Regions from separate parts of the Pseudoalteromonas sp. CuT4-3 genome, predicted to be linked through region 2. Evidence: predicted binding sites of a transcription regulator. Region 2 holds the regulator's gene; each other region holds the start of a gene.
What was found. Region 2 encodes sigma-54, which starts transcription at its own class of promoters, with help from an activator protein. Its sites were predicted from a motif close to GTTGGCACGNNNNTNGNNT; they were not measured.

Region 1 (7,333 bases), 1.5 Mb from region 2:
CAAAAATTCGCTATTTAGCTGTGCTAAATGAGCATTTTTTTACCTAGATAGCGACACGTTTAGCCCCGCAAAATGATTAAGTATTATTGCGGGTTAGTATTACTTACGCTTAGTTTGCTTAACACGTTGGTTATGCTTTTTAACCGCTTTACGAATTTGGTTAATTTTAGCACGCTTGTCTTTGCGTTTTTCAGGCATAACCGACAGTTTAGTTTGTGTTTCGCGGCCTAATTTAACGGTTTTGCGTAAATAGTTAACGATTTCTAAATCAAGTTCAGCCCAACCACCTTGAGGAAGGCGCTTATCTAGCTCTAATTTTCCGTAACGAATACGAATAAGGCGCGATACTTCTACATCCTGCGATTGCCATAAGCGGCGAACTTCGCGGTTACGTCCTTCGTTTAGCGTTACATTGTACCAACGGTTAATGCCTTCACCACCCAAAGATTTAACCGTTAAAAATTTAGCAGGACCATCTTCAAGCTCTACGCCACGCGTTAGGTTTTTAATGGTTTCATTGGTCACTTCACCAAATACACGGGCTGAATATTCACGCTCAACTTCATAACTTGGGTGCATTAAGCGGTTAGCTAACTCACCATCGTTGGTAAATAGCATTAAACCTGCCGTGTTAATATCTAGACGACCAACAGCAATCCAACGCTCACCGTCTATGCGTGGTAAACGGTCAAAAACGGTACGACGTCCTTCAGGGTCTTTACGTGTACTTAACTCCCCTTCTGGCTTGTTGTACATAATTACACGGCAAATACGGTCGGCTTTTTCTTCAATTTTTACGCTGTGGCCATCAACACGTATTAAGTCTGTTTCCTCAACACGGTCACCTAATTTAGCCACTTTACCATTAACACTAACACGGTTTGCATCAATATATTTTTCCATTTCACGTCGTGAGCCTACCCCTGCACGGGCTAGGACTTTTTGTAACTTTTCACCTTGAATACTCATTCGGATGGTTCTCTCACAGAAGGATCACTTAATAACTGGTTTATTTTACTTTCCTGTTGCGCTGGCAATGCAGGGAGTTCATCTAAACCGGTTAACGAAAAATAATCTAAAAATAATTTTGTTGTGGCATAAAGCGCTGGTTTACCAGGTACTTCTTTATGCCCTACTACTTTAACCCACTCTCGCTCAAGGAGGGTTTTAATAATTGCTGATCCGGTTGTTACGCCTCGTACTTGCTCTATTTCACCACGCGTTATTGGTTGCCTGTAGGCAATTAACGATAATGTTTCTAGTAGTGCGCGAGAGTACTTCGGTGCCCGTTCTTGCCATAAATTACTAAGCCAAGGGCTTAAACTACTACACGCTTGAAAGCGATAGCCACTGCCTACTTCAACTAGCTTAATGCCACGTGTTTGATAGTGGATATGTATAGCGTCTATGGCAGTGTTAATTCGTGACATAGGAATAGCTAAATCAGCCAGTACAGTATCTTTTAAGTGGCGTTTGCTAACAGGTTTGTCTGCGACAAATATAGCCGCTTCAATGATCTCAATTAATTGTTCATCACTAATTCGACGACCCGCCATAATATTTTGCTTTGTCCTTTAAAATACGTAGCCATCTATTATGACAGAACATCGCAAAAGGGGGAAAATATATCTGCTTTTAAAACAAATTAAATGCACAAAAAAGCCAGCAATTAATGCTGGCTCTTATGTGTAGCGTATTTAGCTAATATTAGCTGTTTTTATAATGCTTTAGTGCATCATCTTCAGCAACGGCTTTACCGTATTTGCTAATGTAGCCTTTAAACTCACCTTTACTGATGCGCTTATCATTGTTGCCATCCATGTAACCAAAATGGTTTGAAATATCATCATCGTCAGCTTCTTCTACTGAGATGTAACCATTTTTGTCGTTATCTAAACTTCTAAAATCATTTTCGATTTTATCAAATTTAGCTATTTTAGCTTTAAACGCCGACTCACTTACTTCGCTGTCAGTCGCTACCTTACCGGTATTTAACTGCATGTAAGTGTTAAATTCTTTACGACTGATCTCGTTATCCATATTGGTATCAATATTTGAAAAGTGGCCCCAGATGCTATCGTCATCTGCTTCTACTTTTGAAATATAACCATCACTGTCGTTATCTAAACTTGCAAAATCGCTATCGATTTTTTCAAGGCCTTGATTTGAGGCACATGCGGCTAAACTTAACGAAGCTAAAATAGTTGTTGCGAGTGTTAACTTTTTCATAAGACGTATCCTTGTAGTTAGTAAATGTCACTTTAATTAATACAAGTCCAATGCCAAAGTGCACAAGCCACCAACAATCAATAAGTTACGTGAATTTAGATTATTTTATATACATTAATCAATTACTTAGCTTTGCAATGATTGCTGCATACCTTGTAATTTTTGCAAAAAAATACCCAGTACAAACTGGGCATTATTTTAATCTACATATTACCGCGCAATTAGATTGCTGCGTTTTGGTAACGCTTTACAAATTCAGTTACGTTTTGTCCGTTACACTTTAACGAGTTTAAGTTACCAATTTTTTGGCGAACAGGCGCAAGGCCTTGCTTTAACGCTGTGATACATAACTGTGTTTCTTGGTGTGCATCTTTTGCAAACACTTCAACTTTTGATTCAGCAGCTTGGTTAGACGTTACTTTTTTAGCAATGTCGCGAATATCTTGACCATTACATAAAACACTTTTAGAAAAACGCGATAAGTATACACCGTGTTGTGCTGCTTCTTTACGCGCTGCGCTAAAGCCTTCATTTGCACTTAATACACATAATTTAGATTCAAGTTTATTATCTTGGCTAAAGTAAGTGTTGCTTTTTGCTGATACAGACGCAGAGGCTAATAAAGCAGTAGCTAAAAGTAATTGTGTTTTCATGAGAGAGATCCTATTTGAACGACTAAACAAGTAATTTTTGCGCATTATATATTCAATAATTACGATATCAATTGAATTTTTTATTTATTTAAATAATTAATAAAGCATTTACAATGTTTAAACTTTACGCACCAATTGATCAACATTTGTGCAGCTATTTTCTCATTTCGATCATGTTATGTAGGCTTATTTACTGATACAATTTAGTTATAAAAACAGAGTCTAATTAAAGGTAAATTTTATGAAGGTTATTTCTTTCAATATCAATGGTCTGCGAGCTCGCTTACACCAGTTACAAGCAATTATAGATAAACACCAGCCAGACATTATTGGTTTGCAAGAAATTAAAGTTCATGATGAGGCGTTCCCTCTCGAGGACGTACAAAAAATGGGTTACCACGTTTATTTTCATGGTCAGAAAGCGCACTACGGTGTGGCAATGTTATGCAAAAATGAGCCTAAATCGGTCTTAAAAGGTTTTGCCAGCGACACTGAAGAAGCACAAAAACGCATGATAAGTGTGACAGTTGAGCAAGAAAATGGCCGCGACCTAACGGTAATGAATGGTTATTTCCCACAAGGCGATAATATAAATCACGAAATAAAATTCCCTTATAAGCGCCAGTTTTACAAAGATTTAATGACCCATTTAGAAACAAACCACACGCCCGATGAAGACGTTATCGTTATGGGCGATATCAATATTTCGCCCACCGACTTAGATATTGGTATTGGTGAAGTAAACGCTAAACGCTGGCTTAAAACAGGTAAGTGCTCGTTTCAACCAGAGGAGCGCGAATGGCTTGCTAAATTATTAAATTGGGGCTTTAAAGATACCTTCAGAGAGCAAAACCCTGAAACAAGCGACAAATATTCGTGGTTTGATTATCGCTCTAAAGGGTTTGTGGATAATCGTGGCCTACGTATTGATGTTGTACTTGCTACCCATGCCCTTGCCGAGCGCTGTATTGATACCGGCATAGATTACGAATTACGGGGCATAGAAAAGCCCTCTGACCATGCCCCTATTTGGTCAACCTTTAAATAATTGCTATGTTAACGTTTAAAATGCAAGGGCTACTTTGGGCCCTTGTTTTAATTATTACCTTTATAAGCGTAGAAAAAAACACCTATAAAGCACTTTATAAAATGCCTGCACGGCAAATAGGGGTACTTGCGTGTGCGTTAGTATTTGCCATGTTATGGCAAATTAAAGCGGGTATTTTAAGCGGTCTTGATTTACACATTTTAGGTGTAACTGCCGCAACGCTAATTTTAGGGTGGCGCCTTGCTATTTTAAGTAGCCTGCTGGCCAGTGCCCTATTGGCGGCTTTTGCAAACATTGATCTTAACCTTTTGCCCATGCAAATACTGTTTGGTGCATTTATTCCTACTTTATTAAGCTACCTTGGCTTTATAATGAGTTATCAGTATTTACCGCGTCACTTTTTTGTTTATATTTTTGTATGCTCTTTTATATTGGCAGGCTTTATTGCATGTCTAAAAATAAGCTTAGGGGCTTTGTTTTATTTGCTTATAGGGCAATATAATTGGCAAGAATTGGCAGATAATTACGTATACCTAAGTGCTATCATTTGGTTTCCTGAGGCTATGCTTAACGGTATGGCCATTACGCTTTTGATCACTTACCGGCCACACTGGGTCAAAACTTTTTATGATAAGGACTACCTAGACTCATGAGTCTGCAATACCAATGCCCTTTATGTAACCACGCACTTTTAAAACATAATTCATCACTTCGATGTGACAATAATCACACCTTCGACTTTGCCAAAGAAGGCTATGTAAATTTACTACCGGTGCAACACAAAAACTCAAAGCAACCGGGTGATTCGCTCGAAATGGTACAAGCAAGGCGTGCTTTTTTAGAGCAAGGCTTTTACGCATTTTTACAGCGCGCATTAAGTAATATAATTAGTGAGCGCAAACCAAACGTGCTAATAGATTTAGGCTGCGGCGAAGGATTTTATACTCATGCCATTGCCGATAAAATTGAGGCGCAGGTATACGGCGTCGATATTTCTAAATCAGCCGTAAAATATGCAGCAAAGCGATACCCACAATGTCATTTTAGCGTTGCATCAATTAGCCAGGCGCCTTTTAAGTCAGGCACTGCTGACGTATTGCTGAGTGTTTTTGCGCCTTTGTTTGAGCAAGAGCTGGCGCGTTTAGCAGCGCCAAATGCCACATTAGTAGTTGCAAGCCCAGGGCCGTGGCATTTAAAAGAGCTTAAAGAATATATTTATGCAGATGTAGCAAAACACACTGAAATTGACACGCCAAGCGGCTTTATAAAAGCAGATCAAAAGCTCATTACAGAGCAGGTTACGCTTAATTTTTCAGATATTAAAAATTTAATAATGATGACACCATTTGCGTGGAAATTTAGACCTGAACATTGGCAAACTCTTGAAGAAAAAGGCGCCCAAAGCGTCACCCTATCGTTTTACATTACCGAGTTTAGTAAAGCCGATTGATGTTTTAATAACGAGTGTTAGTGAGGAAGTTACTGCCCGGCTATATTGAGTAAGCTCATATGCCAGAGGGAGTGTCAAAAATAAATGGAGCAAAGCGTGCGCTCTGCTCATACACTTACAGATAAACGCGCTCTAAAATTGCTCTTTAGTAAACGCTTTATCCATTTTATCAAACATGTCTTTTAATAAGTGTGCAAGCTCCATATAACGGGGCTTGTTTTCGCTTATTTGGGCTTGATAGCCATTTGCCACCATTTTGGTATATAACTCGTTGTACCATTTTTGCATGCTCGGTTCTAATGGTGTTTCGGCTCGCTTACCTAACCAAAACAAGCCTTGCAACGGCAACGACAAAAAAAACAATGCACTGGCAATCGCTTGCGGTAAAAAATCGGGGCCTAAATAGTTAAGCTGAAAAAATAACGTAAGCATGGCTAATATTGGCATTACAGTAATTGCCAGCTCGGTTGCCTTAATTACTTTAAATTCGTTAAACAACGGTGCTAACTCTTTACGCATAGGCCATTTTTTTGCATATAACCTACCCGTTTGTAATTGTGACATCACACTTTTTTGCATCATGACTCCTCACATCTAAACTTTTAAACCCGTAGCGCCTGCTTGCCACTGCCTGTAAGTGTAACACAAATAAATAGCTTCACACTTTAGCAGTAAAAGTTATTGTTTTTGTATATATAAGCAACTAAACACTAAACTAAATTTATTAACTGGGTTAAAATACGCATCTTATAAATTAGACTTTAGTCGCTTTTTTATCACCTATATGGTGGCTAAGTTTACCTTTAATTTGCACCTTAAGTGTATTGTTCATATCTTAACGTACACTTACTAAATTTATTGTTTATGGAAACTGTATCTATGCCAACTACGCCCTCTAAATCACAACACGTTTTAGTATTAAACTGTGGTAGTTCGAGTTTAAAATTCGCCATTATTGATGCTGATAACGGGCATGAAATTATTTCGGGCTTAGCTGAACGCCTAGGTTCAGAAAATCCATCTATTAAATATAAATACCAAGGTGATAAAACCGTTATCACCTTAGCTGCTAATCAAGCGCATGGTGAAGCAATTAATACGCTTGTGAGCCTAATTAAAGATCACCATTTAGATGAGCATTTAATTGCCGTAGGCCATCGTGTTGTACACGGTGGTGAGCACTTTACTCAATCTGCATTAGTGGATGAAAAAGTCATTGCGGGTATTTCAGATGCTTCAAGCCTTGCCCCTTTACATGGCCATGCAAACTTACTGGGTATTTCATCAGCGCAGGCTTCGTTTGCTGGTTTGCCCCAGGTTGCTGTTTTTGACACTGCATTTCATCAAACCATGGATAAAGTAGCCTACTTATATGCACTCCCTTACAAGCTATACAAAGAGCACGGTGTTCGCCGTTACGGTATGCACGGCACAAGCCACTATTATGTAGCAGGCCAAACCGCTAAATTAATTAATAAGCCTGTTGAGCAAAGCAATTTTATTAGTGCGCATTTAGGTAATGGTTGTTCTGTGTGTGCAATTAAAGGCGGTAAAAGTGTAGATACTAGCATGGGCTTAACCCCGCTTGCTGGGTTAGTAATGGGCACCCGCAGCGGTGATATCGACCCTGGTTTATTTAACTTTTTAACAACACAACTTAATTACGATGCAAAACAAATCGACAACTTACTTAATAAAGAAAGTGGTTTGTTAGGTATTAGTGAACTGTCTAACGACTGCAGAACCATAGAAGAAGCCGCTGTAGCTGGCCATGAAAAAGCCGCCCTTGCACTTGATATTTTTTGCTACCGCCTTGCTAAACAAATTGCCGCCTACATGGTGCCATTACAGCAATTAGATGCGCTTATTTTTACCGGTGGTATAGGCGAAAACTCAGATATTATCCGCGAAAAAGTAATCACACAACTGGCGTTTTTAGGCTTAGATTGCGAT
Region 2 (7,333 bases):
TTCAAATATAACAAACATCTTACTTGTGTTAGGTATTACTGCGCTGCTACGCCCTTTGAGTGTGTCATCAAGCACTTTAAAACGCGAAATGCCGCTTGTTATGCTGGTATCCTTGGCTACGTGGTATGTATTTTCAGACAACTACTTCTCACTCACCGAAGGGGTGGCATTGCTAGTTGCATTTGCTGTGTTTATTGGCGGCTTGATTGTGGTTTCTTTGCGCGCCAAAAATCAAGATGACCCTTTTGTTTCAGAAGCCTGCGATGAGGTTCCTAACGATGTACCAACTAAAAAAGCCGTTTTATGGCTAATTGTCGGCATGGTTTTATTGCCTGTTAGCTCACACTTTTTAGTTGGTTCAGCAGTCGATATTGCTAAATACTTTGGTTTAAGCGACTTAGTTATTGGCTTAACCATTATCGCCATTGGCACAAGCTTGCCTGAACTTGCAGCTTCTGTAGCGGGTGTACTTAAAAACGAAGATGATTTAGCCCTAGGTAATATTGTGGGCTCAAATATATTTAATATTTTAGCGGTATTACCACTTGCAGGTATTATTAACCCATCAGTGGTTGACCCGTCACTTGCAAACCGCGACATACTTATTATGTTAGGTGCTACGCTTGCGCTTATTATTATGTCATTGAACTTTAGAGGTTCTCAGCGTATCAATAGAGTAGAAGGTGGCCTATTACTCATCGCATTTTTGGCGTACCAAGGTTATATTTTTAGTCAAGTAGGGTAACAATGGCACAACTAAATTTTATAGAGCAAGGTTTACGCGTATTAAACATTGAACGCCAAGCGCTTGCTGATATTACACAATACGTTGACGAAAACTTTCATAGTGCGTGTCAGCTCATGTTTGATTGCCAAGGCCGCATTATTGTTATTGGCATGGGTAAATCAGGCCATATTGGTAATAAAATTGCTGCTACCCTTGCAAGTACAGGCAGCCCTGCTTTTTTTGTTCACCCAGGCGAAGCAAGCCATGGTGATTTAGGCATGATAACCAAAAATGACGTGGTTATGCTTATATCAAACTCGGGCGAAACCAGCGAAGTACTTAATATTATTCCGGTGCTTAAACGCCTTGGCGCAAAAATAATATCGATGACGGGCAACCCGCTCTCTACTATGGCAACCCTTGCCGATGTGCACGTATGCATAAAAGTAGAACAAGAAGCCTGTTTATTAGGTTTAGCGCCTACAGCAAGCACCACTGCTACTTTAGCAATGGGTGATGCAATGGCGGTTGCGCTTTTAGAAGCACGCGGCTTTACCGCCGATGACTTTGCACTCTCTCACCCTGGCGGCAGTTTAGGTAAGCGATTGTTGCTCACTTTAAAAGATGTAATGCACAGCGGCACAAACACCCCTATTATAGGTGTAACGCAAACAATTAAAGACGCGTTAATAGAAATGTCAGCCAAAGGGCTGGGCATGACCGCTATTGTAGATAACAATCAACAGCTTGCCGGCCTTTTTACCGACGGTGACTTACGCCGTATTTTAGAGCAAAGAGTTGATATACATAGCACCGCTATTAGCCAAGTTATGACCAAATCATGCACAACTGCCACGGCCGATATACTTGCAGCTGAGGCCCTAAACATAATGGAAAATAAACGTATTAATGGTTTAATTGTGGTCAATGATAAAAACCAGCCAATAGGCGCCTTAAATATGCAAGACCTCTTAAAAGCAGGAGTATTATAAATGCAATTTGAAGATCTCTATCAACCGCTAAGCGATGATGCCAAAGCACGCGCCAAAAAAGTAAAACTACTCATATGCGACATTGATGGTGTATTTTCTGATGGCCGAATTTACCTCGGTAACCAAGGCGAAGAATTAAAAGCATTTAATACAAAAGATGGTTTTGGCATTAAAGCACTGATCAATAGCGGTTTTGAAGTTGCGGTTATTACGGGGCGTCACTCAGAAATAGTGCAAACTCGCATGAGCAGCTTAACCGTGCAGCACATTTATCAAGGCCAAGAAGACAAACTTATTGCTTATCAAGAACTCAAAAACACTTTAAAGTTAACTGATGAACAAATAGCCTATATTGGCGACGATGGTCCTGACATGCCAGTAATGGAGCGCGTTGGCTTTGCCGTTGCAGTAAACGATGCGCACCCGCTTATTAAGCGCTTATCGCATTACACTACGCAAATGCCTGGTGGCTTTGGCGCCGTTAGAGAGCTCACAGATTTACTTATGCTAGAGAACGGCATAGCGCTTACAACACAAGGCACCAGTTCATGAATGCAGCACGCGTTATACTCAGTGCGTTATTCATCGGCTGTATGGTTTGGCTTTGGTACCCTTATTTTACCCAAACCAATGTAGCGCCAGAGCAAGAACCTGAAGTAATTGCAAAGCCCGATTACACCGCTATAGAGCTTAAGCAAACAGCCTATGACGAGCAAGGCAAAATAAGCCATAAAGTCACTGCGGCTAAAATGGAGCTGTACCAACAGCTTGGTTTTACATTTTTTGAAAAACCTATTTTCACCTTGTATAACGAAAAGCAAACATGGCGAATAAATGCAGACGAAGCAACGCTTTACGAAGATAAACAACTTATTTTAGAAGGCAATGTGGTTGCTAAAAATTTAGTTGATAACGCCATGATAGATAACATCAATGCCGATAACATCGAAGTCGACATTAAAGCGCTAACAATGCGCTCTGAGCAGCCAGTGGTTGTTACTGGGCCTAATTTAAAAATTGTCGGTAAAGGCCTTGAAGCCGATTTAAAAACCGAAGTAATAAAACTAATTAACCATACGCGAACAATATATTATGACCAATAAACTCACTAAAATACTTATTATCCCATCGCTAATGCTTGCATTTAGCGCCTCTGCTGCTGAGCCTGCTGCTCAACCGCCAGCAAATCAAATTTCTATTAGTGCAGACCGTCAAGAAGGCCAACTTAAAGAAAACGTAGGTATTTTTGAAAAGAACGTCGAAATTGTGCATGGTAATCGCAAAATTACAGCCGACCGACTTGAAGTACATAAACGTGAAGACTTAGGGGATAACAAACAACTCCTTATTGCCACTGGCAGCCCAGCCTACTTCGAAGAAAAACAAGACGATGGTACCGTAATGAGCGCCAGTGCAAACGAAGTACGTTACGACGTAGCAAAGCGCTTTTTAACGCTTGTTGGCGATGCTGAAGTCGCACAAGCCGGTCAAAAAATTAATGCTAAAAGTATTACCTACGATATGCAGCAGCAGCTTATTAGCGCAGAAAAAGACGAAAACTCTACGGATCGTGTCCACACAATTTTAGTGCCTGTTGAAGCAAAAATTAAAGAAAAAACAGGTAACGAAGGTCAACCATGAGCACCTTAAAAGCAGAACTATTAGCAAAAAGCTATAAAGGCCGCCAAGTTGTAAAAAATGTAGGCCTTGAGGTAGAAGCCGGCAGCATTGTTGGCTTATTGGGCCCTAATGGCGCAGGTAAAACCACCACCTTTTACATGATTGTAGGGTTAGTACCTAGCGACAAAGGTAAAATTTCTATTGATGATAACGACATTACGTTATTACCTATGCACAGCCGCGCCCGCTTAGGCATTGGCTATTTGCCGCAAGAGTCATCAATATTTAGAAAGCTGACAGTTTATCAAAACTTAATGGCTATTTTAGAAACGCGTAAAGAGCTCAATAAAGCCGCGCGAGAAGAAACGCTTAACAACTTACTTGATGAATTTAGTATTCAGCATATTCGCGATAGCCAAGGTATGGCGCTTTCTGGTGGTGAACGCCGCCGTGTAGAAATTGCCAGAGCACTGGCAGCAAACCCTAAATTTATTTTATTGGATGAGCCTTTTGCTGGTGTTGATCCGATTTCAGTGTTAGATATAAAGAAAATAATAGAACATCTTAAAAACCGTGGCATTGGCGTATTAATTACCGATCACAATGTAAGAGAAACCCTTGATGTTTGTGAAAAAGCCTACATTGTTTCTCATGGGGAGCTAATTGCATCTGGCACCCCAGAACACGTATTAAATGACAAAACTGTACGCGATGTTTATTTAGGCGAGCAATTTAGGCTGTAACATTTAAGCCATACCTACAAGCATCTGCTAATATTAATTATAACAACATAAAAGGATTGTTAGAGATACATGAGGCAATCATTACAGCTGCGCATGGGCCAGCAACTTACAATGACTCCACAATTGCAACAAGCGATTCGCTTGCTGCAGCTCAGTACATTGGATCTCCAGCAAGAAATACAAGAAGCACTTGATAGCAACCCGCTATTAGAAGTAGAAGAGCAAGATTACACGGAAGAGTCGGCTGGAAAAAATGAACAAAAAGCAGATACGGATGATGTAACCGTAAGCGCATCGGCTGACGATACAACCAGCGAGTACGAGCAAGACAGTGGCGAAGCTTTAAATAAAGACACCGTTAGCGATGATATGGCAATGGATGTAACTTGGGATGAGTACATGAGCGCAGCCCCTGCGGCATCCTCAGGCCCAATGCCGGAAGATGAGTCTATTTATCAAGGTGCCTCTACTGAAACGCTACATGAGTATTTAATGTGGCAGCTTCAGCTTACTCCTTTTAGCCCAACTGATGAAGCCATTGCTATTGCCATTGTAGAAGCTGTAGATGACTCGGGTATTTTAACGCTAAGTTGTGAAGAGATTTTAGAGAGCTTTAACCAAGAAAACGATGACGAAGTTGAAGTTGAACTTGATGAAATAGAAGCCGTTTTAAAGCGTATTCAGTTATTTGACCCTGTAGGTATAGCCGCGCGCAGTTTACAAGAGTGCTTGTGCATTCAGCTAAACCAGTTTGATAAAGACACCCCTTTTATAGAACAAACTAAAATGATCTTAACCGATCACATTGATCTATTAGCGGCACGCGACTATCGTACATTAATGAAAAAGACTAAGCTTAAAGAAGACGAGCTTAAAGAGGTCATGACCCTAATACATACCCTCAACCCAAAACCTGCAGATACAATAGTAAGGGAAGAGTCGGAGTATGTAATACCAGATGTGTCGGTTAAAAAAATAAAAGGCCGCTGGGTGGTAGAGCTAAACCCAGATAGCATGCCAAAAATACGCGTAAATAGTCAGTACGCGGCTATGTCACGTACCGTTAAATCAAGTGGTGATAGCCAATTTATTCGTTCTCACTTACAAGAAGCTAAATGGTTTATAAAAAGCCTTGAAAGCAGAAACGACACGCTGCTCAAAGTAACAAACTGTATTGTAAAACAGCAACAGGCATTTTTTGAACATGGCCCAGAAGCCATGAAGCCAATGGTTTTAAACGATGTTGCTGAAATGGTAGAAATGCATGAATCGACAATTTCGCGTGTTACTACGCAAAAATATATGCATACGCCACGTGGTATTTTTGAGCTTAAGTATTTTTTCTCAAGCCACGTAAGCACTGAAAACGGCGGCGAGTGTTCATCAACCGCAATACGTGCCCTAATTAAAAAGCTAATTGCCGCGGAAAACTCAGCTAAACCATTGAGTGATAGTAAAATTGCGGATATATTGGCAGAGCAAGGAATTAAAGTAGCTAGACGCACAATAGCAAAATACCGTGAATCGCTAGCTATTCCACCGTCAAATCAGAGAAAGAGTTTGATATAAGACGTAAAAAACAAAGAGGAAATGCTTATGCAACTAAACCTAACTGGTCGTCACGTAGAAGTAACTGATTCACTTAGAGACTATGTAAATAATAAATTTGCAAAGCTAGAAAGGCACTCAGATCATATTAGCAATGTGCATGTCATTCTCGATGTAGAAAAACTCAACCAAAAAGCAGAAGCGACTATTCATGTAAGTGGCGCAGATTTATTTGCCTCAACAGAGCACCAAGATATGTATGCCGCTATAGACTCGTTGATTGACAAGCTCGATCGTCAAGTCATAAAACATAAAGAGAAGCTTGCTAGACACTAATATTATGAAATTAAGTACATTAGTATGCCAGGACTGCAGCAAAGCTGCGGTCCTTTTTAGTAGTAAAAAAAGAATTTTAGAGTTTATCAGTGAGCTTGCTCATGAAAAGCTCCCCTACTTACCACAACAAGATATTCTTAATGCGCTGGCAAGTAGAGAAAAGCTAGGCAGTACTGGTATTGGCCGGGGTATCGCCATCCCTCATGGCAGAATGGGTGGCGTAGAAGAGCCGCTGGCTTTAGTACTTGTTAGCGACACGCCTGTTAACTTTGACGCTATTGATAACTGCCCTGTTGATATTTTTGTTGCACTCATCGTACCAGATGGCGATAACCAACAGCACCTAAAGACTCTGGCAACCATAGCTGATAAACTGAGCAACAAAGAATTTTGTAAACAGCTGCGTAGTGCTAAAACCGATGCAGAGCTGTATCAAGTAATTGTTGATCAATCGTAGTAAATACTAAGGGCTATAAATGGAGTTAATTATCATAAGCGGCCGTTCTGGTTCAGGTAAGTCGGTTGCTTTACGCGTGGTTGAAGATTTAGGCTATTATTGCGTAGATAATATTCCGGTCAACTTACTGCCCTCTTTAGTGCGAAGTGTTTCAGATAACTATGACAAAATAGCCGTTAGTATAGATGTTCGTAATATCCCCAAAGAACAAGACGAATTTAACGATATTCTCGAGTACCTTCCTGACTTTGCTAAACCCACACTGTTTTATTTAGATAGTGATGATCAAACACTGATCAAACGTTTTTCAGAAACACGCAGGTTACACCCTTTATCCATCGATTCGCTGCCGCTTGATTTAGCAATAAAAAAAGAAAAAGAACTGCTTGATGTACTCGTAACGCGCGCTGACTTTATGCTTGATACCACCGATTTAAGTGTGCACCAATTAGCAGAGTCAATTCGCGAAAAAATACTGGGTAAAAAAGATAAGCAACTTATTGTAACGTTTGAATCGTTTGGCTTTAAACACGGCATACCTAAAGAAGCTGATTATGTTTTTGATGCTCGCTTTTTGCCAAACCCCCACTGGGAGCCTGAACTCAAACCGCTTACGGGCCTTGATCAACCAGTAAAAGATTTTTTGGCAAATCACAGCATAGTGCAAAAATTCACTTGGCAAATTCAAACCTTTGTACAAACTTGGTTGCCACACTTAGAGCGCAATAACCGTAGTTACCTCACTATTGCAATTGGCTGTACTGGTGGTCAACACCGCTCGGTTTATTTAGCGCAAGCCATTGGTGAGAGCTTTGCTATGACGCATCCGAATGTAAAAATTCGTCATCGTGAGCAAGAAAAGTAACCTTAAAATAATAACCTGTTCAGTTTAGGTATAGTAATTTATGCG
Region 3 (7,333 bases), 690 kb from region 2:
TAAGTAATTTCAATTGGGTTACCTACAGCAGTACCCGCAACATGCGTTCCGTGACCGTCATAACCGAGTGGAGAACCAATATATTCATCAGGGTGAACATCACTTGGTGTGGGACCAAATGCACGCGCCACTATTAATTTATTATTACAAAAATCAGCTTCTCCGCCCTCTATACGACAGTAATCGGGGTTTTCTGCGATGTAAGCTGCTTCTTCTTCACTAAACTCTGCAGCTGCAAAACCCACATCTGAAAACATAGGGTTTTCTGGGCGAATACCCGAGTCAATAATAGCAACTTTAACGCCTTTACCAGCTTCAGATTGACCACCAAGCGCCTGCCATGCCTCAACGCCTCTAATCACATCAATAGAAGCATCCATTAATGTGTGGTACTCAGTATCTAAAAATACTTTTTTTACACCCGCAAGTTTAGCGAGTTTTTCACGTTGACCTTGCTCACCTTCTACCACGATACCGTTGAATAACGTACTAAATGAATGTGAAACTGAGCCACCGCTAACAGATGCGGCTACTTGCGCTACACTTTTTTGTTTTGCTTTTAAGTAGCTGCTGTACTTTAACGCAGGTGCTGAAGATAGATTAACTTTACTATCCCCAGTTACTGCTGCAGAGGTTGCTTCAAGCCCTGCAATGCCGCCTTTGTAGGTTGCTAGCGGCTCGTCTTCAAGCTGGATAATATAGCGTGCTTTAGTAGAAATGGTTTTATCTTGAGAGTATGTTTTTACACTTGATGTTTCTGGGACATATCCTTTAGATAAATCAGGTGCGGCGGCTGCACCGTATGACATCATAGCTAAACCTATAGCTGATGAAATAGCGGTTCTTTTCAGTGTTATATTAGACATTATTTCCCCTGGAGTGAGTTTTATATTATTGTATTTACTCAATTCAATATTATTAGAATTGTGATTTTAATATAAAACTTCAGCACCTATGCTAGCAACAGCAATATTACAAGTAAGTTACAACCCGACGTGCTTAAGCACTCTTTTTGCACTTAAAGCACTGTATATTAAGTGCTTTTATATTGGTTTACATTTGTAAACCACTGTAAACAAATCCTAACTCCTCTATGGAAAATAAATGAGTAACGACGTTATAAATATTTTAACCATGGCCAAAGTAATTCAGACTGCCGTCGCCCCTGTCTTTTTAATTACGGGTATTGCTGCCACGCTCGGGGTTTTATCTAATCGTTTAGCACGCATTACTGACCGTGCGCGACAACTTGAGCGAAAACTCAAGGTAAGTACCGATGAAGATTTTAATAAAACCCTGGCCACAGAGCTGCGAGCCCTGTTAAAGCGCTCTCGATGTATTCATATTGCTTTTAGTATGAGTGTGCTTAGCGCCCTGCTAGTATGCGCTGTGGTTATGCTGTTATTCTTATCACACATTCAGTCTATTAATTTAGGGGTAACAATTGCCAGCTGCTTTGTGGCTGCAATGGCCTTATTAATATGTGGTTTTATGTCGCTACTTGGTGAAGTATTTTTGGCCACCCGCAGTATGCGCCGAGGAATGATATTCGCTGATATAGATTTAAACGATTAACTTTTAATTAATTTTGCTCTATTCGCTTGAATAAAAGCAGAGGCTAAGATACAAAAACACTCGTCGAGAAATAAAATATAAGGATTAATAAACATGAAATTAAAACAATTTTTAGCAGGGGTTGCTTTAGCAACATGTACACTTAGCGTATCTGCAAATACTGCATTTAAAGAGCCAAGTGATGCTATTGAATACCGTCAAGCTGCGTTTTCTATGATTTCAGTGCAAATTAGCGATATGGGCGCAATGCTAAAAGGTAAAATTCCTTTTGATGCAGAGCAATTTAAAATGCGCGCTAATAACGCAGCAGCCCTTTCTAAAATGCCATGGGAAGCGTTTTACGAAGGCACTGATAAAGGTGATACAGCTGCATTAGCTGATGTATGGTCTGATAATGCAACCTTTGTTAAAAAAGCCAATGCCTTTGCTGCCAATGCAGATAAGCTAGCTTTAGCAGCTCAATCTGGCGATAAGGCGGTAATTGGTAAGGCATTTGGCGCATGGGCCAAAGGCTGTAAAGATTGCCACAAGCAATTTAAAGACTAATTACAATTAAAACAATACACACTAAAACGGCGCTTTATGCGCCGTTTTGTTTTTTTGTTAGCTATTAACTTAGCAAATAACTAAGTGGTTCTTTGCCCCACGTAACAGCCAGTAGCACTAACAATCCAACAAAAATAGCCCACGCCAACCAAGGAGCTTTCGTGTTATCTATATTAGTTTGAGTGGCTTGCTCGCTGTTAGCCTGTTTACCGGTGATCATTGCTTTGACAAGTGGTTTTCCTTTTATTTTATACACAACAATGGCAGCAACATGCAGGCAAATGGCATAAAATAAAATATCGAAATTAAGGCGGTGCAGCCAATTTGCAAAATCAGCCGTTGAGCTCGACACATACTCAACCAAAGGCCCATCAGTCAAAATGCCATCACTGCTCATTAGCCCGGTCACTAACTGCACTATTATAAGTACAAAAAACAACAAAACCATGTAGCTACCTGGCGCCGAATGACCCACCCCTTTAATGGGGTTTTTAAACTCTTTAAATACTGCTATTGGCGAGTGCAGTAACGCGCTTAACTTTGCCGTTTTACTGCCCACCAGCCCCCAAACTAAACGGGTCACTATTAATGCGATTGCGAAAAAGCCAGCCACAAAATGAAGCTCAATCATGCCCTCGTCAATGCTAAAGTAAAGCACAGCAATATTAATCACTAACAACCAATGAAAGCTTCTTATAAAGCCGTCCCATACTTTTATACTTTGCATATAAATCCTCAACTTGTTGCCAGGCCCTGGCACATTATTTTGATACTAAAGCCATTATTCCAAAGTTTTACTACCGCTGCATTAATGATATTACATAAAGCACTATTTATGGCACACTAAACGCACAAACTTATTACTTACTTGTATTAATGAATATAACTAAACGCGCAGTATTAAAAGGTTTTTTTGATATGCTCCCGCTTTGCCTGGCGGTCGTTCCTTGGGGAATATTATGTGGCTCTTTAGCGATTCAAAATGGCTTTAGTGCCTTTGAAACACAAGCAATGTCATTACTTGTATTCGCGGGTTCTGCACAATTAGTTGCAATTGAACTAATGGCCGGTAACACCCCTTTGCTGACTATTTTATTTACCACATTTATTATTAGCTCTCGGCATTTTTTATACGGTTTAGCCGTACGTCATAAAGTTATTTCACAGCCATTACGGTGGCGCTTACCAATAAGTTTTGTACTAACCGACGAGCTGTTTGCCTTTTCGCATCACCGCAAAGCCTATAAAACAAAAGCGCGCCTAATATACGCTTTAAGCGCGGGTTTTAGTTTTTATATTGCATGGAACCTTTGGACACTCATAGGCATAGTTGCAGGTAGTGTACTCCCTGATTTAACAAATTTAGGGCTCGACTTTGCTATTGCAGCTACATTTATTGCGCTTGTGGTACCGGGCATAAAAAATTTAGCCTCGCTGGTTACCGTGATTGTTGCGGGTATTAGCGCCACAGTTTTAAAAAGCACAGGGTTTGAGTTGTGGTTGGTTTGTGCTGCTTTACTTGCAATGAGTGCAGGCTACTTTACTGTAAGGCTTACACAAAAAAAGGACAGCCCGTTATGATGCTCACTATATTATTAATGGCGTGTATTACCTTTTTTACTCGTTACTTATTTTTACATCAACGCCTTGGTTTTAAAGTGGGCCCTAAAATGCAGCAGTTTTTAAGCTTTAGCGCACCCGCTGTACTAACCGCTATTTGGGTACCTATTATTTTTATAAATGAAGACGGGCTCAACCTAAACTGGCACAACCCTTATTTAAGCGCAGCTATCGTTGCCATTATTGTTGCCTATAAAACACATAATATTTATTACACAACGCTTGCCAGTATGGGGTTATTTTTAATTTTAAATTAAATAACAGCCAACCCATTAGCGCATAGTTAAGGGCGGTATTAACAAGCCTAAATTTTATACTTTTAGTAACGCGCTACAGCGGGTAGAATGTAGCTAACAACAATAAAAAAGCATCCATCATGCATGAATTTCATCAATTAACGGCTACTGCGTTAGACGGTAAAACAATTAACTTTAGCGACTTTGAAGGCAAGGTTGTGCTTATTGTTAATACCGCAAGTGAGTGTGGTTTTACTAAGCAGTACGAGTCGCTACAAACTCTTCATAGTAAGTACGCTAAAAGCGGATTGGTTATTATTGGTTTTCCATGTAATCAATTTGGTCAGCAAGAGCCAGGCGACGCAACGCAAATACAACAAGGCTGTTTAATTAATTACGGGGTAAGCTTTTTAATGGCCGCTAAGGTTGATGTAAACGGTCGTCACGCCCACCCTGTATTTAGGTATTTAAAATCGGCCTTACCCGGCTTTTTAACACGAAAAATAAAGTGGAACTTCACTAAGTTTTTGATAGCGCCCGATGGCACACCTATCAAGCGCTATGCGCCTTTTACAAAACCAGAAAAGCTAGAAACCACTATTCAACAAGCACTCGCTAAATTAAGTACATAATAAGTAATAAAGAGGCATAAAGCCTCTTTATTGCCAATGTTTAGCCTTTAAACATGCGTAAACGCACATTCAAACCCTAATAAAAAGGCGCATTATTTTAACTAGCACAATTTAGTCTATGTAATCGTTTAAGTCGTCTTCACCTAGGTTTTTACGCAAACGTTTTTGCTCAAGGTAATCTTCCAACTTCTTTTTCACCTTTTGCTTTTTTTTGTCATGCTGATTACGCCCGACCATTTCGTACTCGTCTTCAACAAAATCATCATCTAGCGCATCGTAACTAAATGTCTTACCCACAACCCACTCCATAAAGTGTTTGAGACCAACTCAGGTTTATTCCTGCACTTGGTAAATTAAAAATGTTTAGCGCTAAAATACGAACAAATTAGCACCAAAATAAAGCCACGTGACTATCGTAAATAGCCTTCATGTCAATATTGTGAATAAATAGCGCTAAATTAAGAAAGTGGAAAGTGAGAGTTTTTTATCGTTTCGACAAATAAAATTTATCATTTATTTATTTTTAGTGTTTTTGACTAAAAAGTAGTTTATTTATCAAAATTAAAAATCATTACAAACACACAAATTTTCATAACCTACTGTTTTAAAATAAAAATAAATAATGGCACCAAACTTGTTAATACTTAGCTGTCATCAACAATTATTAGAGAATAAACATGAAAAATTTACTATTAGTAAGCGCTTTAATTTGTACACCCGCTGCAATGGCACATAACGATAGCAATGCGGGTATTTCGTTTAGCAATGAGCAGTGCAATGTAGAGTTTAAAAACGATGTACGCATTAAACCTAGCGAATTAGAAATTTTTACCGCATCTAATCAATTCATGCGCTTTAACAGCAATGGCAACTTAACTATAAATGGCGAACAAGTATCCATTAACAGCGAACAGCGCCAAGCGCTTACCCAGTATTCAGACAACTTACGTACGCAGCTACCTGAGGTCGCTAATATTGCCCTAGACGGAGTGAAAATAGCCGGTGTAGCATTAGAGGAAGTAGCTAACGCATTTAATATTGATGGCCTTGATGACTTATCTGGCCTGATGGACGATATAAGACTTGAAGTAGAAAACACCTTTTATCAACAAGGTACGTTTGTAATGGGCCAACAAAGCTTTAATCAATTTGGTGAAAACTTTGAACACCAATTTGAGGAGCAAATAGAAACCGTGGTTGAGTCTGCCGTTATGCAATCAATGGGCAGTATTTTAGTTGCTTTAGGCTCTGAGCTGCACGGTTCGGGTGGAGATATGGATGCATTTGAGCAACGCATGGAAAATATGGGCGCGCAAATAGAAGAAAAAGTAGAGCTGCATGCCAGTGCGCTTGAAAAGCGTGCCAACTCTTTATGCGACAGCTTTGCCAACATAGCACAGCAAGAAGAGCAATTAGTAGCGCAGTTACCCCAGCTAAAAGGCTACGAGTTATTTACCATTAAACAAAATTAATACACCGCACCGTATTTAACATCCCTTTAGCAGCACTTGTATATTAGGTGCTGCTTTTTTATTCTTTTAGCGTGTGAGCCAACGCTCCTAACGTGGTAATAGCCTGCTCTATTTTTTCGCTCCACTGCACCCCGTAACTTAGCCTAATACAGCTTTTATACTTATTACTTGCTGAAAAAATAAGTCCGGGGGTTATGCTAATACCAGCTTCTAGCGCCAGTAAAAATAACTTTTGGCTGTCTACCCCTTGGCCTAAATCAAGCCAAATAACACACCCACCTTTAGGGTCACTAATACGTGTATTTTTAGGCATCGCGTTTAATAAGCACCACCGCATGCGCTCTTTGTTATTACGTAAGCGCTGCCTAAGTACTTTTAAATTACGGTCATACTCACCACTGGCTATAAACTCAGAAAGCGTCCACTGATTTATAAGTGAGGCAGAGCAACTTAATGCACGCTTATGCCGGCGCGCTTGTCCAGCAAACTTGCCTGCTATTAACCAACCTACTCGATAACTTGGTGCAGCCGTTTTTGAAAACGAGGCGCAGCTGATCACAAGCCCCTTTTTTGAATACGCTAAAGCGGGCGTGCCACGCTTGGCAGTAAAGTGCAGATCACCGTACACATCGTCTTCTATAAGAACAACATTATGTGACTCTATTAAGTCCACCATTTGCATGCGGCTTTCATCGCTCATAAAGCTGCCAACCGGATTATTTATGGCGGTCGAAAACAAGCATGCTTTTATATCATGTTGCTCAAGCGCTTGAGCTAAGTCGTTAAGCCAAATACCATTGTCGGGGCATAGCGGAATTTCAAGCGCCTTTAAACCTAAGCTCTCTATTAGTTCAATAATGCCGTGATAACACGGGGTTTCAATTGCAACCACATCGCCGGGCTTAGTGACACACTTAAGTGCGATAGCCAGCGCCTCTTGCGCGCCATTGGTGATCACCAGTTCATCTATATTTACACCAATACCAAAGCCTAAGTATCTATGCACTAATTGCTTTTTAAGTGCAGCAAAACCATCAATAGGGCCATAATTAATAACACTCGCCCCAGCAATTGTCATAACCCGGCGCATGGTACGGGCTAAAGCTTTATCGGTAGGCGCTGCAGCAACGGGATTGGCAATACCAAAGGCAATGATATTAGGTTGATGAATAGCGCTGTATACCTGCTCTATTAATGCTTGTTTATTTACAGTGACAGGCTCACGGCTTAGTTTTACACGCTTTGGCAAACT

Region 1: a site for sigma-54 is predicted at 2,269-2,287, ahead of VOI46_RS07095 (EF-hand domain-containing protein). Genes of this name have one in related genera too.
Region 3: a site for sigma-54 is predicted at 5,231-5,249, ahead of VOI46_RS00325 (YggN family protein). Genes of this name have one in related genera too.

What each region holds. Positions count from the first base shown of each region.
Region 1 covers NZ_CP142030.1:1,553,145-1,560,477, reverse strand. The annotation lists gene rluB (23S rRNA pseudouridine(2605) synthase RluB) at 100-969, opposite strand; gene scpB (SMC-Scp complex subunit ScpB) at 966-1,556, opposite strand; gene VOI46_RS07095 (EF-hand domain-containing protein) at 1,708-2,229, opposite strand; gene VOI46_RS07090 (hypothetical protein) at 2,451-2,882, opposite strand; gene xthA (exodeoxyribonuclease III) at 3,124-3,930, shown strand; gene VOI46_RS07080 (energy-coupling factor ABC transporter permease) at 3,936-4,583, shown strand; gene VOI46_RS07075 (putative RNA methyltransferase) at 4,580-5,380, shown strand; gene yfbV (terminus macrodomain insulation protein YfbV) at 5,513-5,959, opposite strand; gene VOI46_RS07065 (acetate kinase) at 6,260-7,333, shown strand, end outside.
Region 2 covers NZ_CP142030.1:3,029,229-3,036,561, forward strand. The annotation lists gene VOI46_RS14000 (calcium/sodium antiporter) at 1-745, shown strand, start outside; gene VOI46_RS14005 (KpsF/GutQ family sugar-phosphate isomerase) at 748-1,719, shown strand; gene kdsC (3-deoxy-manno-octulosonate-8-phosphatase KdsC) at 1,720-2,271, shown strand; gene lptC (LPS export ABC transporter periplasmic protein LptC) at 2,268-2,822, shown strand; gene lptA (lipopolysaccharide transport periplasmic protein LptA) at 2,812-3,360, shown strand; gene lptB (LPS export ABC transporter ATP-binding protein) at 3,357-4,082, shown strand; gene VOI46_RS14030 (RNA polymerase factor sigma-54) at 4,152-5,651, shown strand; gene hpf (ribosome hibernation promoting factor) at 5,679-5,966, shown strand; gene VOI46_RS14040 (PTS sugar transporter subunit IIA) at 5,971-6,423, shown strand; gene rapZ (RNase adapter RapZ) at 6,443-7,288, shown strand; gene VOI46_RS14050 (HPr family phosphocarrier protein) at 7,329-7,333, shown strand, end outside.
Region 3 covers NZ_CP142030.1:62,962-70,294, reverse strand. The annotation lists gene VOI46_RS00365 (S8 family serine peptidase) at 1-866, opposite strand, end outside; gene VOI46_RS00360 (DUF2721 domain-containing protein) at 1,105-1,575, shown strand; gene VOI46_RS00355 (cytochrome c) at 1,669-2,121, shown strand; gene VOI46_RS00350 (cytochrome b/b6 domain-containing protein) at 2,186-2,848, opposite strand; gene VOI46_RS00345 (AzlC family ABC transporter permease) at 2,998-3,702, shown strand; gene VOI46_RS00340 (AzlD domain-containing protein) at 3,699-3,998, shown strand; gene VOI46_RS00335 (glutathione peroxidase) at 4,118-4,609, shown strand; gene VOI46_RS00330 (hypothetical protein) at 4,721-4,906, opposite strand; gene VOI46_RS00325 (YggN family protein) at 5,287-6,081, shown strand; gene VOI46_RS00320 (PLP-dependent aminotransferase family protein) at 6,140-7,333, opposite strand, start outside.